Regions from separate parts of the Paenibacillus sp. FSL H8-0261 genome, predicted to be linked through region 2. Evidence: a T-box and tRNA genes for the amino acid it is inferred to sense, from the RefSeq annotation. Region 2 holds a T-box; the other holds one or more tRNA genes.

Region 1 (7,172 bases), 120 kb from region 2:
TAATTTCTTTTTTCTCCTGAAGAAAGAATGAAAGACGGAGCAATCTGTCACTGAGGGATGGGCCTGCGGCGCATTAGCTAGTTGGTGGGGTAACGGCCCACCAAGGCGACGATGCGTAGCCGACCTGAGAGGGTGAACGGCCACACTGGGACTGAGACACGGCCCAGACTCCTACGGGAGGCAGCAGTAGGGAATCTTCCGCAATGGACGAAAGTCTGACGGAGCAACGCCGCGTGAGTGATGAAGGTTTTCGGATCGTAAAGCTCTGTTGCCAGGGAAGAACGTCCGGTAGAGTAACTGCTATCGGAGTGACGGTACCTGAGAAGAAAGCCCCGGCTAACTACGTGCCAGCAGCCGCGGTAATACGTAGGGGGCAAGCGTTGTCCGGAATTATTGGGCGTAAAGCGCGCGCAGGCGGTCATTTAAGTCTGGTGTTTAAACCTTGGGCTCAACCTGAGGTCGCACTGGAAACTGGGTGACTTGAGTACAGAAGAGGAAAGTGGAATTCCACGTGTAGCGGTGAAATGCGTAGATATGTGGAGGAACACCAGTGGCGAAGGCGACTTTCTGGGCTGTAACTGACGCTGAGGCGCGAAAGCGTGGGGAGCAAACAGGATTAGATACCCTGGTAGTCCACGCCGTAAACGATGAGTGCTAGGTGTTAGGGGTTTCGATACCCTTGGTGCCGAAGTTAACACAGTAAGCACTCCGCCTGGGGAGTACGGTCGCAAGACTGAAACTCAAAGGAATTGACGGGGACCCGCACAAGCAGTGGAGTATGTGGTTTAATTCGAAGCAACGCGAAGAACCTTACCAGGTCTTGACATCCCTCTGAATCCACTAGAGATAGTGGCGGCCTTCGGGACAGAGGAGACAGGTGGTGCATGGTTGTCGTCAGCTCGTGTCGTGAGATGTTGGGTTAAGTCCCGCAACGAGCGCAACCCTTAACTTTAGTTGCCAGCAGGTAAGGCTGGGCACTCTAGAGTGACTGCCGGTGACAAACCGGAGGAAGGTGGGGATGACGTCAAATCATCATGCCCCTTATGACCTGGGCTACACACGTACTACAATGGCCGGTACAACGGGAAGCGAAACCGCGAGGTGAAGCCAATCCCATCAAAGCCGGTCTCAGTTCGGATTGCAGGCTGCAACTCGCCTGCATGAAGTCGGAATTGCTAGTAATCGCGGATCAGCATGCCGCGGTGAATACGTTCCCGGGTCTTGTACACACCGCCCGTCACACCACGAGAGTTTACAACACCCGAAGTCGGTGGGGTAACCCGCAAGGGAGCCAGCCGCCGAAGGTGGGGTAGATGATTGGGGTGAAGTCGTAACAAGGTAGCCGTATCGGAAGGTGCGGCTGGATCACCTCCTTTCTATGGAGAATCGTCTTCTGCAATGAAGACATTCAAATCGGAAGTTAAACTTCCAAAATCTCAGGTTTAGGCCTGTTACTCACTCGTTGCTCAGTTTTGAGAGTTTAAGCTCTCAAGTAAGACTTGATCCTTGAAAACTGGATACCGAAACGAATTTGCGTTTTAGAACATCTTTTAGCAACTTGTGCAAACAAGTAAATGTTATTAGTGAGATTTTTCTTAGGGAAAATCAAGGTTAAGCTAATAAGAGCACACGGAGGATGCCTAGGCGCCAGGAGCCGACGAAGGACGTGGCGAACAACGAAACTGCCTCGGGGAGCTGTAAGCAAGCTTTGATCCGGGGGTGTCCGAATGGGGAAACCCAGCTGTGGTAATTCGCAGTTACTCATCTCTGAACACATAGGAGATGTAGAGGCAGACCAGGGGAACTGAAACATCTAAGTACCCTGAGGAAGAGAAAACAATAGTGATTCCGTCAGTAGCGGCGAGCGAACGCGGAACAGCCTAAACCTAAGAGCTTGCTCTTAGGGGTTGTGGGACGTCTCACATGGAGTTACAAAGGAATATGGTAGGCGAAGAGGTCTGGAAAGGCCCGCGATAGAGGTAAAAGCCCTGTAGCCTAAACTGTGTTCTCTCCGAGACGGATCCCGAGTAGTGCGGGGCACGTGAAACCCCGTATGAATCCAGCAGGACCATCTGCTAAGGCTAAATACTACCTGGCGACCGATAGTGAAACAGTACCGTGAGGGAAAGGTGAAAAGCACCCCGGAAGGGGAGTGAAATAGAACCTGAAACCGTGTGCTTACAAAAAGTCAGAGCCCTATTAATGGGTGATGGCGTGCCTTTTGTAGAATGAACCGGCGAGTTACGTTTAACATGCAAGGTTAAGTCGAGAAGACGGAGCCGCAGCGAAAGCGAGTCTGAATAGGGCGATTTAGTATGTGGACGTAGACCCGAAACCGTGTGATCTACCCCTGTCCAGGGTGAAGGTGCGGTAACACGCACTGGAGGCCCGAACCCACGCATGTTGAAAAATGCGGGGATGAGGTGGGGGTAGCGGAGAAATTCCAATCGAACTCGGAGATAGCTGGTTCTCCCCGAAATAGCTTTAGGGCTAGCCTCGGTATAAGAGTAGTGGAGGTAGAGCACTGATTGGGTGCGGGGTCCGCAAGGATTACCAAGCTCAGTCAAACTCCGAATGCCATATACTTATTGCCGGGAGTCAGACAGTGAGTGCTAAGATCCATTGTCAAAAGGGAAACAGCCCAGACCATCAGCTAAGGTCCCCAAGTGTGTGTTAAGTGGGAAAGGATGTGGAGTTGCACAGACAACCAGGATGTTGGCTTAGAAGCAGCCACCATTGAAAGAGTGCGTAATAGCTCACTGGTCGAGTGACTCTGCGCCGAAAATGTAACGGGGCTAAACACACCACCGAAGCTATGGCTAGATACGTATGTATCTGGGGTAGGGGAGCGTTGTATGTGGGTTGAAGGTGTACCGTAAGGAGCGCTGGACAGCATACAAGTGAGAATGCCGGTATGAGTAACGAAAAGATCAGTGAGAATCTGATCCGCCGAAAGCCCAAGGTTTCCTGAGGAAGGCTCGTCCGCTCAGGGTAAGTCGGGACCTAAGGCGAGGCCGAAAGGCGTAGTCGAAGGACAACAGTTTGAAATTACTGTACCACCGTAATCCGCTATGAGCGATGGGGTGACGCAGGAGGGTAGTGACGCGGACTGATGGATATGTCCGTCTAAGCAGTGAGGCTGATGTGTAGGCAAATCCGCACATCATTAAGGCTGGGCTGTGATGGGGAGCGAAAATTATAGTAGCGAAGGTCATGATCTCACACTGCCAAGAAAAGCCTCTAGCCAGGAGAAGGTGCCCGTACCGCAAACCGACACAGGTAGGCGAGAAGAGAATTCTAAGGCGCGCGGAAGAACTCTCGTTAAGGAACTCGGCAAAATGACCCCGTAACTTCGGGAGAAGGGGTGCCCCGGTAGTGTGAATAGCACGAGGGGGCCGCAGTGAAAAGGCCCAAGCGACTGTTTAGCAAAAACACAGGTCTGTGCGAAGCCGCAAGGCGAAGTATACGGGCTGACGCCTGCCCGGTGCTGGAAGGTTAAGGGGAGTGGTTAGGGGTAACCCGAAGCTATGAACCGAAGCCCCAGTAAACGGCGGCCGTAACTATAACGGTCCTAAGGTAGCGAAATTCCTTGTCAGGTAAATTCTGACCCGCACGAATGGCGTAACGACTTGGGCGCTGTCTCAACGAGAGATCCGGTGAAATTTTAATACCTGTGAAGATGCAGGTTACCCGCGACAAGACGGAAAGACCCCATGGAGCTTTACTGCAGCTTGATATTGAATTTGGGTACGATCTGTACAGGATAGGTGGGAGCCGTAGAAATCGGAGCGCAAGCTTCGGTGGAGGCGCCGTTGGGATACCACCCTGATCGTATCTAGGTTCTAACCTAGTACCCTTACCGGGTACGGGGACCGTGTCAGGCGGGCAGTTTGACTGGGGCGGTCGCCTCCTAAAGAGTAACGGAGGCGTTCCAAGGTTCCCTCAGAATGGTTGGAAATCATTCGAAGAGTGCAAAGGCATAAGGGAGCTTGACTGCGAGACCTACAAGTCGAGCAGGGACGAAAGTCGGACTTAGTGATCCGGTGGTACCGCATGGAAGGGCCATCGCTCAACGGATAAAAGCTACCCTGGGGATAACAGGCTTATCTCCCCCAAGAGTCCACATCGACGGGGAGGTTTGGCACCTCGATGTCGGCTCATCGCATCCTGGGGCTGAAGTAGGTCCCAAGGGTTGGGCTGTTCGCCCATTAAAGCGGTACGCGAGCTGGGTTCAGAACGTCGTGAGACAGTTCGGTCCCTATCTGTCGTGGGCGCAGGAAATTTGAGAGGAGCTGTCCTTAGTACGAGAGGACCGGGATGGACGTACCGCTGGTGCACCAGTTGTTTCGCCAGAAGCATGGCTGGGTAGCTACGTACGGACGGGATAAGCGCTGAAAGCATCTAAGCGTGAAGCCCCCCTCAAGATGAGATTTCCCAATTAGTAAGACCCCTTGAAGACGACGAGGTAGATAGGTTGGAGGTGGAAGTGCAGTAATGCATGGAGCTGACCAATACTAATCGGTCGAGGGCTTATCCTATACTTAAGACGCAAATTCAATTCGGATTCAGTTTTCAGGCATCAAGTTCTAAACCATATGGTCCTAGTGGCTGTATGTTGATGAATTTTGTTTTCAGCATTTGGCGATGCTGAGACCTGAATAATGCATTTGTACCGCAAATGCCCGTTTGGTGGCGATAGCGGAGGGGTTCCACGCGTACCCATCCCGAACACGACCGTTAAGCCCTCCAGCGCCGATGGTACTTGGACCGAAGGGTCCTGGGAGAGTAGGACGTTGCCAAGCACGAAAGACCACTGTTGAGTAATCGACAGTGGTCTTTTTGTTGTGCCTTGTAGAGTGAATTTGCTTGTAAGGGTTTTTATGATAAAGTGGTTTAATAGAGTAACTAATAGATTATTCATGGGGGATAAAGATCTTGATTATATGGATCAATGGAGCTTTTGGTGCGGGGAAGACAGAAACTGCATATGAATTACATCGCAGACTTCCTGATTCTTTTGTATACGATCCAGAGAATGTAGGGTATTACATAAGAGCAAACATTCCCGATGTGATGACAAAAAGTGACTTTCAGGACTATTATCTTTGGCGTGAAATTAACCATTCTATGTTAAAATACATAGCTAGCGAATATAGGGGAACGATTATCGTACCTATGACCATAGTCAACCCAGAATATTGGATGGACATTGCTGGTAATCTAATAAATGAGGGATTAGAGGTTCATCATTTTACTTTGTGTGCCTCACGAGAGACGCTGCTCAAGAGATTGGGTGGTAGAGGTGAAGGGAATGACTCGTGGGCCGTTCAACAGATCGACAGATGCCTCACAGGGCTTAATAAGGACGTATTCAAAGACCATTTAGACACAAATAACCTGACTACTCTAGGAGTCGTAAAGATGATAGCTAGTAAGCTTGATATCACTTTAACGCCTATTATAGAAGAAAATTGAAAATATATTAATTCAGGTATTGCTATACTTCGAAATACATGATATAATCTTTTTTGTTGTCAAAACATTTTGTTTTCAATACGGCCCGTTGGTCAAGGGGTTAAGACACCTCCCTTTCACGGAGGTAACATGGGTTCGAATCCCATACGGGTCACCAATTTCTTTAAAACGTAATTGTTCTTCTGAAATAAAATGTTGCATTACAGGTTGGATTGTGTTATGATAATTGAGTTGCTTCTTTACATGGAGGCTTAGCTCAGCTGGGAGAGCATCTGCCTTACAAGCAGAGGGTCGGGGGTTCGATCCCCTCAGCCTCCACCATGAAGCTTTCTTATGGTAATGAATAGCTAAATATTTTTAATGACGCGGGGTGGAGCAGCCCGGTAGCTCGTCGGGCTCATAACCCGAAGGCCGCAGGTTCAAATCCTGCCCCCGCAACCAATTTTCATCAAGCAATTATATCTTTTGGAACCGTGGTGTAGTTGGCCTAACATGCCTGCCTGTCACGCAGGAGATCGCGAGTTCGAATCTCGTCGGTTCCGCCATTTTTCTTGCTTCATGAGCCATTAGCTCAGTTGGTAGAGCACCTGACTTTTAATCAGGGTGTCGAAGGTTCGAGTCCTTCATGGCTCACTTCTTAAGTGAGTCGGACACTAATACATATCGTGTGCGGACGTGGCTCAGCGGTAGAGCATCGCCTTGCCAAGGCGAGGGTCGCGGGTTCGATTCCCGTCGTCCGCTCCATATAAATTTTGCGCCCTTAGCTCAGCTGGATAGAGCGTTTGACTACGAATCAAAAGGCCGGGAGTTCGAATCTCTCAGGGCGCGCCATATTTTAACTTCATACTTTGCCGGCGTGGCGGAATGGCAGACGCGCTCGACTCAAAATCGAGAGGGAAACCGTGGAGGTTCGAGTCCTCTCGCCGGTATCAATTAGCAAGCGAAGCTCTTATGCGTTAAGCTAAGGGCTTTTGCTTTTCAAGTATAGTAAGGTAAATCATTATATTGTGGACTCTTAGCTCAGTTGGTAGAGCAGTAGACTCTTAATCTATTTGTCCAGGGTTCGAGCCCCTGAGAGTCCATCCTTAAAAGAAACGGCAGAGATGCCGTTTCTTTTTTTATAAGAGTTATACGGTTTCAATTATAGTCACAAAAAAAGCCACAAAGTACGATATTAGCGTACTTCGTGGCTTTTGATATTTATGGAAGGATATTACCCGCAGCGCGGTAAATTTCATACCATTCTGGTCTGGTGAGTGTAATATCGGATGCTTTGGCAATATCCCGCAATCGCTGCGTATTGGTTGTACCTACAACAGGCTGCATATTTGCCGGATGTCTGAGAATCCAGGCAATGGCAATAGCGGTATTGGTAACCTCTTTTTCAGCTGCCAAACGGTTAATGACCTCGTTCAATTCAGGGAACTTGTCGTTGTCCAAGAATACACCTTCAAAAAAGCCATATTGGAAAGGCGACCATGGCTGAATGGTCATGTCATGAAGACGGCTGTACTCCAAAATCCCGCCATCATGAACAACCGAACCGGAGTTTGTCATATTCACATTAAAGCCGGTATCAATCATACCCGTAAACATAATGCTTAATTGCAGCTGGTTGAACAGCAGTGGTTGCTTTACATTTTTCTTCAGTAGCTCGATTTGTAACGGGTTCTGGTTGCTGACACCAAAATGCTTGA
Region 2 (7,172 bases):
CACCTTCGCTTCCTGTCGCTCCTGTTACACCTGCGCTTCCTGTTGCTCCAGTCGCACCTGCGTTTCCTGTCGCTCCGGTAACTCCAGCGCTTCCTGCTGCTCCGGTCGCACCTGTACTTCCCGTTGCTCCTGTTGCACCTGCGCTTCCCGTTGCTCCGGTAACTCCTGCGCTTCCTGCTGCTCCGGTCGCACCTGTACTTCCTGTCGCTCCGGTATCTCCGGTGGCTCCTGAATAACCTATATTTTCACCATACAATTCAGAGTAGACAAGCCGATGAGCAGTCACTAATTGACCTGTGCTGCTTTTTCCCCAAACTGAGACTTGAATTGGATCGTCTATCAAAGTTGGTGTTGTAAATGAAAATTCGAATGAATCAAAATTTGCATAATAATCATTTGTTAGTACTTCATTAGGTCCCACAGTATGAAGTTCACTAACATATAGTGTTCTTGCACCGTTCATATAATATCCTTCGACTTGAATCAACGACGCAGTGACATCACTCTGATTAACAAGTTTAATAGTAACAAGCTGAGTGGGTCTTTCACCGCTTACCAGATTGTTTTCTATAGGTCCAGTAGATAAATAACTCAAGTTATCAACTCCTTTTATTTTTAAATAGATTGCCTGCAAAAAATTCTAAATAGTAGCGTTACTATAATCATTCCTCCGATCTACTCTAAATTCGCTAACAATGAGCCTATTATATTTTCCAGTTGGAAATTTTCGGCTCTTAATAGTAATATTCTTTTCTCTTTTTAATGTGTGGACATCTATCAAAAGCTACTACTATACATATTGAGTGCTATTGGAAAAATCTATAAATCTATCAATATTCAATAGCTTGTAACTCTTAGGAGCATTATTCCGTTCTGCCCAAAACTTGTCCCGTTAACAAAATAGAGGATAGCTCAGGAAGCCATCCTTACGGCTACTGAGCATCCTCTATTTTCACAATCAAACTCAGAGATAAATTTACGTCAATTCATGAACAGACCAAACTATACCCGAAGTATTGGCACCGCCCAGATTCAAAGGAACCGTCAAGCCATTAGAAACATAGAACAAACCAATAACATCACCTGCTGTTAGTGCAAATTCTCCAACCAGCGTTACAGTCCCACTTCCCAAAATAGCTCTCAAATCTAGAATAAGCGCAACATTCACATCCAACACAGGGAATAATCCACTTACCAGATTTGTTGAAGTAGGAGAAGTTCTCTGAACTACGAAAGCTGGATTAACCCCACTACCAAGACTAATTGAGATTGAGGCAGTTGTGGAATAGTTAATGGTCGCTTCAATAGAATATCTACCCGTTGTCGGAACTGTGTAATTTCCCGTAACAGGGTTAAAGGAAGGATCAGAATAGAAAGGAGAAGCCACAGACCATCCAGTCAGTTGGGAAGAAGTAGAAACTGACAAAGCTGATAGGAACGCTGAGAATCCCTCAGCTTGAATATTCGGCCCTGTTGCTCCAGTCACACCAGTTATTCCTGTTACTCCCGTTACACCAGTTGCTCCAGTTACTCCAGTTGCCCCCGTTGCTCCAGTTACTCCAGCTGCTCCGGTTGCTCCAGTCAATCCAGCTGCCCCCGTTGCTCCAGTCGCTCCAGCTGCTCCGGTTGCTCCAGTCACTCCATCGGCTCCCGTTGCACCAGTCACTCCAGCTGCCCCTGTTGCTCCCGTCACTCCGTCGGCTCCCGTTGCTCCAGTCACACCTGCCGCTCCTGTTGCTCCAGTCACACCTGCCGCTCCTGTTGCCCCTGTCACTCCAGCTGCTCCTGTTGCCCCTGTCACTCCGTCCGCTCCCGTTGCTCCAGTCGCTCCAGCTGCTCCCGTTGCTCCAGTCACTCCATCTGCTCCAGTTGCTCCGGTCACTCCGTCGGCTCCCGTTGCTCCAGTCACACCTGCCGCTCCTGTTGCTCCAGTCACACCTGCCGCTCCTGTTGCTCCAGTTACACCTGCCGCTCCCGTCGCTCCAGTCACCCCGTCGGCTCCTGTTGCACCAGTCACTCCAGCTACCCCTGTTGCTCCAGTCACACCTGCCGCTCCTGTTGCTCCAGTCACCCCGTCGGCTCCCGTTGCTCCAGTCGCTCCAACTGCTCCCGTTGCTCCGGTCAATCCATCGGCTCCTGTTGCTCCGGTCACTCCAGCCGCTCCCGTTGCTCCAGTCACACCTGCCGCTCCTGTTGCTCCAGTTACACCTGCCGCTCCCGTCGCTCCAGTCACCCCGTCGGCTCCTGTTGCACCAGTTACACCTGCCGCTCCCGTCGCTCCAGTCACCCCGTCGGCTCCTGTTGCACCAGTCGCTCCAACTGCTCCGGTTGCCCCAGTCACTCCAGCTGCCCCTGTTGCTCCAGTCACTCCATCGGCTCCCGTTGCCCCTGTTGCTCCAGTCACTCCGTCGGCTCCCGTTGCTCCAGTTACACCTGCCGCTCCAGTTGCTCCAGTCACTCCAGCTGCCCCAGTCACTCCAGCTGCCCCTGTTGCTCCAGTCACTCCGTCGGCTCCCGTTGCTCCAGTCGCTCCAGTCACTCCGTCGGCTCCCGTTGCTCCTGTCACTCCGTCGGCTCCGGTTGCCCCAGTCACTCCAGCTGCCCCTGTTGCTCCAGTCACTCCATCGGCTCCCGTTGCCCCTGTTGCTCCAGTCACTCCATCGGCTCCCGTTGCCCCTGTTGCTCCAGTCACTCCGTCGGCTCCCGTTGCTCCTGTCACTCCGTCGGCTCCTGTTGCTCCAGTCGCTCCAGCTGCTCCCGTTGCCCCTGTTGCTCCAGTCACTCCGTCGGCTCCCGTTGCTCCGGTCACTCCGTCGGCTCCTGTTGCTCCAGTCGCTCCAACTGCTCCCGTTGCCCCTGTCACTCCGTCGGCTCCCGTTGCTCCGGTCACTCCGTCGGCTCCTGTTGCTCCAGTTACACCAGCCGCTCCCGTTGCTCCGGTCACTCCATCGGCTCCCGTTGCCCCTGTTGCTCCATCGGCTCCCGTTGCTCCTGTCGCTCCATCTGCTCCCGTTGCTCCTGTCACTCCGTCGGCTCCTGTTGCTCCGGTCACTCCATCGGTTCCCGTTGCTCCAGTCGCTCCATCTGCCCCGGTTGCACCAGTCACTCCATCTGCTCCCGTCGCTCCAGTCACCCCATCGGCTCCCGTTGCTCCAGTCGCTCCGTCAGCCCCTGTTGCTCCAGTCGCTCCATCGGCTCCCGTTGCTCCTGTCGCTCCATCGGCTCCCGTTGCACCTGTCACTCCGTCGGCTCCTGTTGCTCCTGTCACTCCGTCCGCTCCCGTTGCTCCTGTCGCTCCGTCTGCCCCTGTTGCTCCTGTCGCTCCATCGGCTCCCGTTGCTCCTGTCGCTCCATCTGCTCCCGTTGCTCCTGTCGCTCCATCGGCTCCCGTTGCACCTGTCACTCCGTCTGCCCCTGTTGCTCCAGTCGCTCCGTCTGCCCCTGTTGCTCCAGTCGCTCCGTCGGCTCCAGTTGCTCCAGTCGCTCCGTCGGCTCCAGTCGCCCCGTCTGCTCCGACTGCCCCTGTCGCACCAGTCGCTCCGGCGGCTCCCGTTGCTCCATCCGCACCGGTTGCCCCTGTCGCTCCATCTGCTCCATCCGCACCCGTTGCCCCTGTCGCTCCATCTGCCCCTGTAGCACCAGTTGCCCCTACCGTTGCTCCAAGTAATTCAGCATGGACAAGTCGGTGAGCAGTCACAATTTGACCTACACTATTTTTTCCCCAGACTGAAATTTGAATAGGATCATCTACCAGGCTTAAAGTCGTAAAAATAAATTCAAACGCATCAAAATCCGCATAATAGTCCTTTGTTATAAATTGATCAGGCATAACGTTAACAAGCTCACTAACATATAAAGTTCTTGTCCCATCCATATAATATCCTTGGACGAGAACCGTAGAAGAAATAACGTCGCTTCGGTTATCGATTTTGATCGTAACATGTTGAGTAGGTCGTATACCTCCCACCATGGTATTATCTATCGGCCCGGTAGATAAATAACTCAATTTTCAACACTCCTTTAAATTATTGCTGTATGTTTTTCCCACGCTACTATACGATGAGAATCTACCAATTCTCCCGAAGCCTGTTTTCCCCAGACTGAGATCCCTATCTCTGCTTCAACTTCTTCTAATGTTACAAACTCAAATTCAAATGCGTCTAAATCAGCAAAATAGTTCCTAGTTAGAACTTGGTTAGGTGCGAGACTTACCATTTCATTCACATACATTGTTCTTGATCCATTTAGTAAGAAGCCTTGAATGACGAGATTATAAGAATTAAGAGAATCACGATTAACTACTTTTACCGTTACCATTTGCGTCTGTCTGATCCCCAGAATTGGACTATTATCTATAGGTCCAGTAGAAAATAAAGCCATCTTTATTCACTCCTCCCTTCCACCAGCAGTTTGAAAGATTAAAAACTACAACACTAGTAACATGGTTCATAATTAATAGCTCTATATAGTAATATTCTGTATTTAAAGTTAATGTGTGGACATTTAAGCAAAGGAATTGCCACTCGAAAAAAAGACAACCTTCTATTCTTTGAATTTGTAATCTACTAATCGGACAATCTAAAACTCAAGCATCTTCTAGACTTTACTGAGTAACACCCTATTGCTTTTTTCGAAATATTCGTTATACTGATAAAAATTATTCAAGCATCGATGAACGGGAGAGTAGTTAACGTGTTCTAGTCCACAGCGAGCCGGGTAAGTGCAAGCCGGTACAGATCACCTAATGAAGCGCACCCGTGAGATGGACTTCTGAACCTAAGTAGGAAGTCCCGGCTGAAGACCGTTATCCTGTAAGGTGGCTAAACATCTGTTTAGCAACGAGAGTGGTACCGCGAGCGCTAAAGCCCTCGTCTCTTTTGAGACGAGGGCTTTTTTGTATTTTCAAAGGAGGGTATAAAATGTTAAGTCAAATCATCAAACACAGCATTGAACAAAGTGTAAAAAAAGTATTCCACACCTTAGAAGTTGCCTACCCAAACGATGTTGCAATTCTGATCGAACAGCCAGCTAATCTAGAGCATGGTGATTATTCCTGCAATATTGCTATGCAGCTAGCCAAACTCCTGCGTAAATCCCCTCTCGTCATAGCAGAGTTAGTAAAAGCAGAAATTAAATTACAAGAGAGATACACGGGTCTTTTACAAAAAGTCGAAGTAGCTGCTCCTGGATTTATTAATTTGTATATGAATTGGCAGGTGTGGGCTAAACATTCCTTTAATCTGCCTGACAACACAAGGGAAAAGGTCATCATAGAGCACACTTCAATCAATCCAAATAAAGCTGCTCATGTAGGTCATCTGAGAAATGCTTGCATCGGCGATGCGCTGGTCAGAATAATGAAAAGAACCGGACATAACGTAGAGGTCCATAACTATGTGGATGATCTGGGCAACCAGCTGGCAGATACAGTCGTTGGTTTATTAAATGTACCTTTAGAAGGGGAACATCAACGTTTCGGTGATTATTGCTGGGATCTATATGCCAAAGTGAACAAAGAATATGCACGGAATCCAGAGATCACTCACAAGCGCACGGATATGCTGCATGCCCTTGAACAGGGTGATGGTAATGAGGCGTGGCTGGGCAACTTAGTCGCTGAACGTATTGTGAGAGAACATGTAGCGGAAATGAAGCGTTTTGGTATTCACTATGACCTGCTGGTGTGGGAGAGCAATATTTTAAAAGAGGGATTCTGGACAGCCGCATCTGAGCTATTGAAGCAAACGGCAGTTTTTGTACAGGAGACTGAAGGCAAACTTGCGGGCTGCTGGGTGCTAAAGCAAGGGACAGAGGTTAGCAGTGGAGCGGATTCAGAGGATCATCAGATGGATAAGGTGCTTGTGCGTTCGAATGGGATTTTGACGTACACAGCCAAAGACATTGCTTATCATCTCTGGAAATTCGGTCTACTATCCAAAGATTTCACCTACAGTGAATTCTCGTCTGGTTTATGGACCACAGGATTAACTGGAACCCATGAGCCTTATGGACATGCCGACCGTGTTATTAACGTGATCGATTATAGACAGGAATATCCGCAACAAATGGTTAAGCAGGCTTTAGGAGCACTAGGATATAACGAGCAGGCTGAGAAGCTCCATCATGTAAGTTATGGCGTTGTTTCTCTTAGTCCGGCCTCTGCTGCTGAGCTGGGGATAGATATTTCAGAAGGAAAATCTTCTTATGCCATGTCCGGGCGCCAAGGAATCGGCGTTAAGGTGAGCGATTTAGTAAAGCTTATGGAACAGAATATAGAACATTCGCGCTCCGACAAAGAGGGTCTTTCCAGCCATATTATTGCAGCTGCTGCTATTCGTTATTATCTGCTGCGGTTTAACCTGGGAACGGAAATCGTGTTTGATTTCAAACAGGCTACCGAAATATCCGGTAATACCGGGGTTTATCTGATGTACACCTATGCCCGTGCCAGCAGTGTTTTGAGCAAATCTACAATCCCATTCAGCACAGATGCCTCAAAGCTTCAATTTCCACTCGAAATGGAAAAAGCAGAGCTCGCTTTGCTGAGACAGCTTAGCCTCTGGCAGGAGACATTGTATTCTGCCAGCATAGAATTGACGCCGAATATACTCTGCACATACGCGCATACCTTAGCCACACTTTTCAATAACTTCTATTCTATATGTCCGATTTTAAAAGGTGCGGGGGCTACCATCGCCTTTCGCCTCTGGCTCACTTCGAGATTTAAGGATACTTTAGGGGATGTACTTGAAGTACTTGGGTTACCGACACCGAGCCGTATGTAGTACAAAAAGGGCAATCTCCACGCTTATCGCGGAGATTGCCCTTCTTTTATTATCTTACTTATAGATGTCTATCACATTTCCAGCTTCTACGCAGAGACGATCAAAGTCCTCACGTTTGATACGGATACCACCACTACGGTAGCGATTAAGCGTACCTTCGGCTTGCACTTCTGTACCGTTAACAGTAATCCGACTGTTATCAGAGCCCGTAAGGTGATAAATAAAGTCTACCTTAGTGCCTGCATATTCAAAGCTAAAGCGCATTCCGTCCAGCGACTCCGGCAGAATTGGATCGACGATTAAATCTCCGCCTTCCGTACGGATCCCCAGTGCATTCGAGATCAACTGGTTCATGTAGATCCCAGGACCGCTTGAATAGATTCTCCA

Evidence for each region. The T-box of region 2 lies ahead of MHI27_RS24970 (arginine--tRNA ligase). A T-box ahead of a tRNA ligase gene usually reads a tRNA of that ligase, here a tRNA-Arg.
Region 1: it encodes a tRNA-Arg, which carries the amino acid that the T-box ahead of MHI27_RS24970 (arginine--tRNA ligase) is inferred to sense. The anticodon was not compared.

What each region holds. Positions count from the first base shown of each region.
Region 1 covers NZ_CP150297.1:5,483,917-5,491,088, reverse strand. Annotated here, with positions in the region: rRNA gene MHI27_RS24485 (16S ribosomal RNA) at 1-1,376, shown strand, start outside; rRNA gene MHI27_RS24480 (23S ribosomal RNA) at 1,610-4,538, shown strand; rRNA gene rrf (5S ribosomal RNA) at 4,686-4,802, shown strand; gene MHI27_RS24470 (AAA family ATPase) at 4,936-5,475, shown strand; tRNA gene MHI27_RS24465 (tRNA-Glu) at 5,558-5,632, shown strand; tRNA gene MHI27_RS24460 (tRNA-Val) at 5,721-5,796, shown strand; tRNA gene MHI27_RS24455 (tRNA-Met) at 5,840-5,916, shown strand; tRNA gene MHI27_RS24450 (tRNA-Asp) at 5,943-6,020, shown strand; tRNA gene MHI27_RS24445 (tRNA-Lys) at 6,036-6,108, shown strand; tRNA gene MHI27_RS24440 (tRNA-Gly) at 6,145-6,219, shown strand; tRNA gene MHI27_RS24435 (tRNA-Arg) at 6,230-6,306, shown strand; tRNA gene MHI27_RS24430 (tRNA-Leu) at 6,326-6,404, shown strand; tRNA gene MHI27_RS24425 (tRNA-Lys) at 6,485-6,557, shown strand; gene MHI27_RS24420 (aldo/keto reductase family oxidoreductase) at 6,676-7,172, opposite strand, start outside.
Region 2 covers NZ_CP150297.1:5,603,571-5,610,742, forward strand. Annotated here, with positions in the region: gene MHI27_RS24955 (exosporium glycoprotein BclB-related protein) at 1-463, opposite strand, end outside; gene MHI27_RS24960 (beta strand repeat-containing protein) at 977-4,006, opposite strand; gene MHI27_RS24965 (hypothetical protein) at 4,021-4,380, opposite strand; T-box leader at 4,663-4,879, shown strand; gene MHI27_RS24970 (arginine--tRNA ligase) at 4,920-6,785, shown strand; gene MHI27_RS24975 (GH36-type glycosyl hydrolase domain-containing protein) at 6,840-7,172, opposite strand, start outside.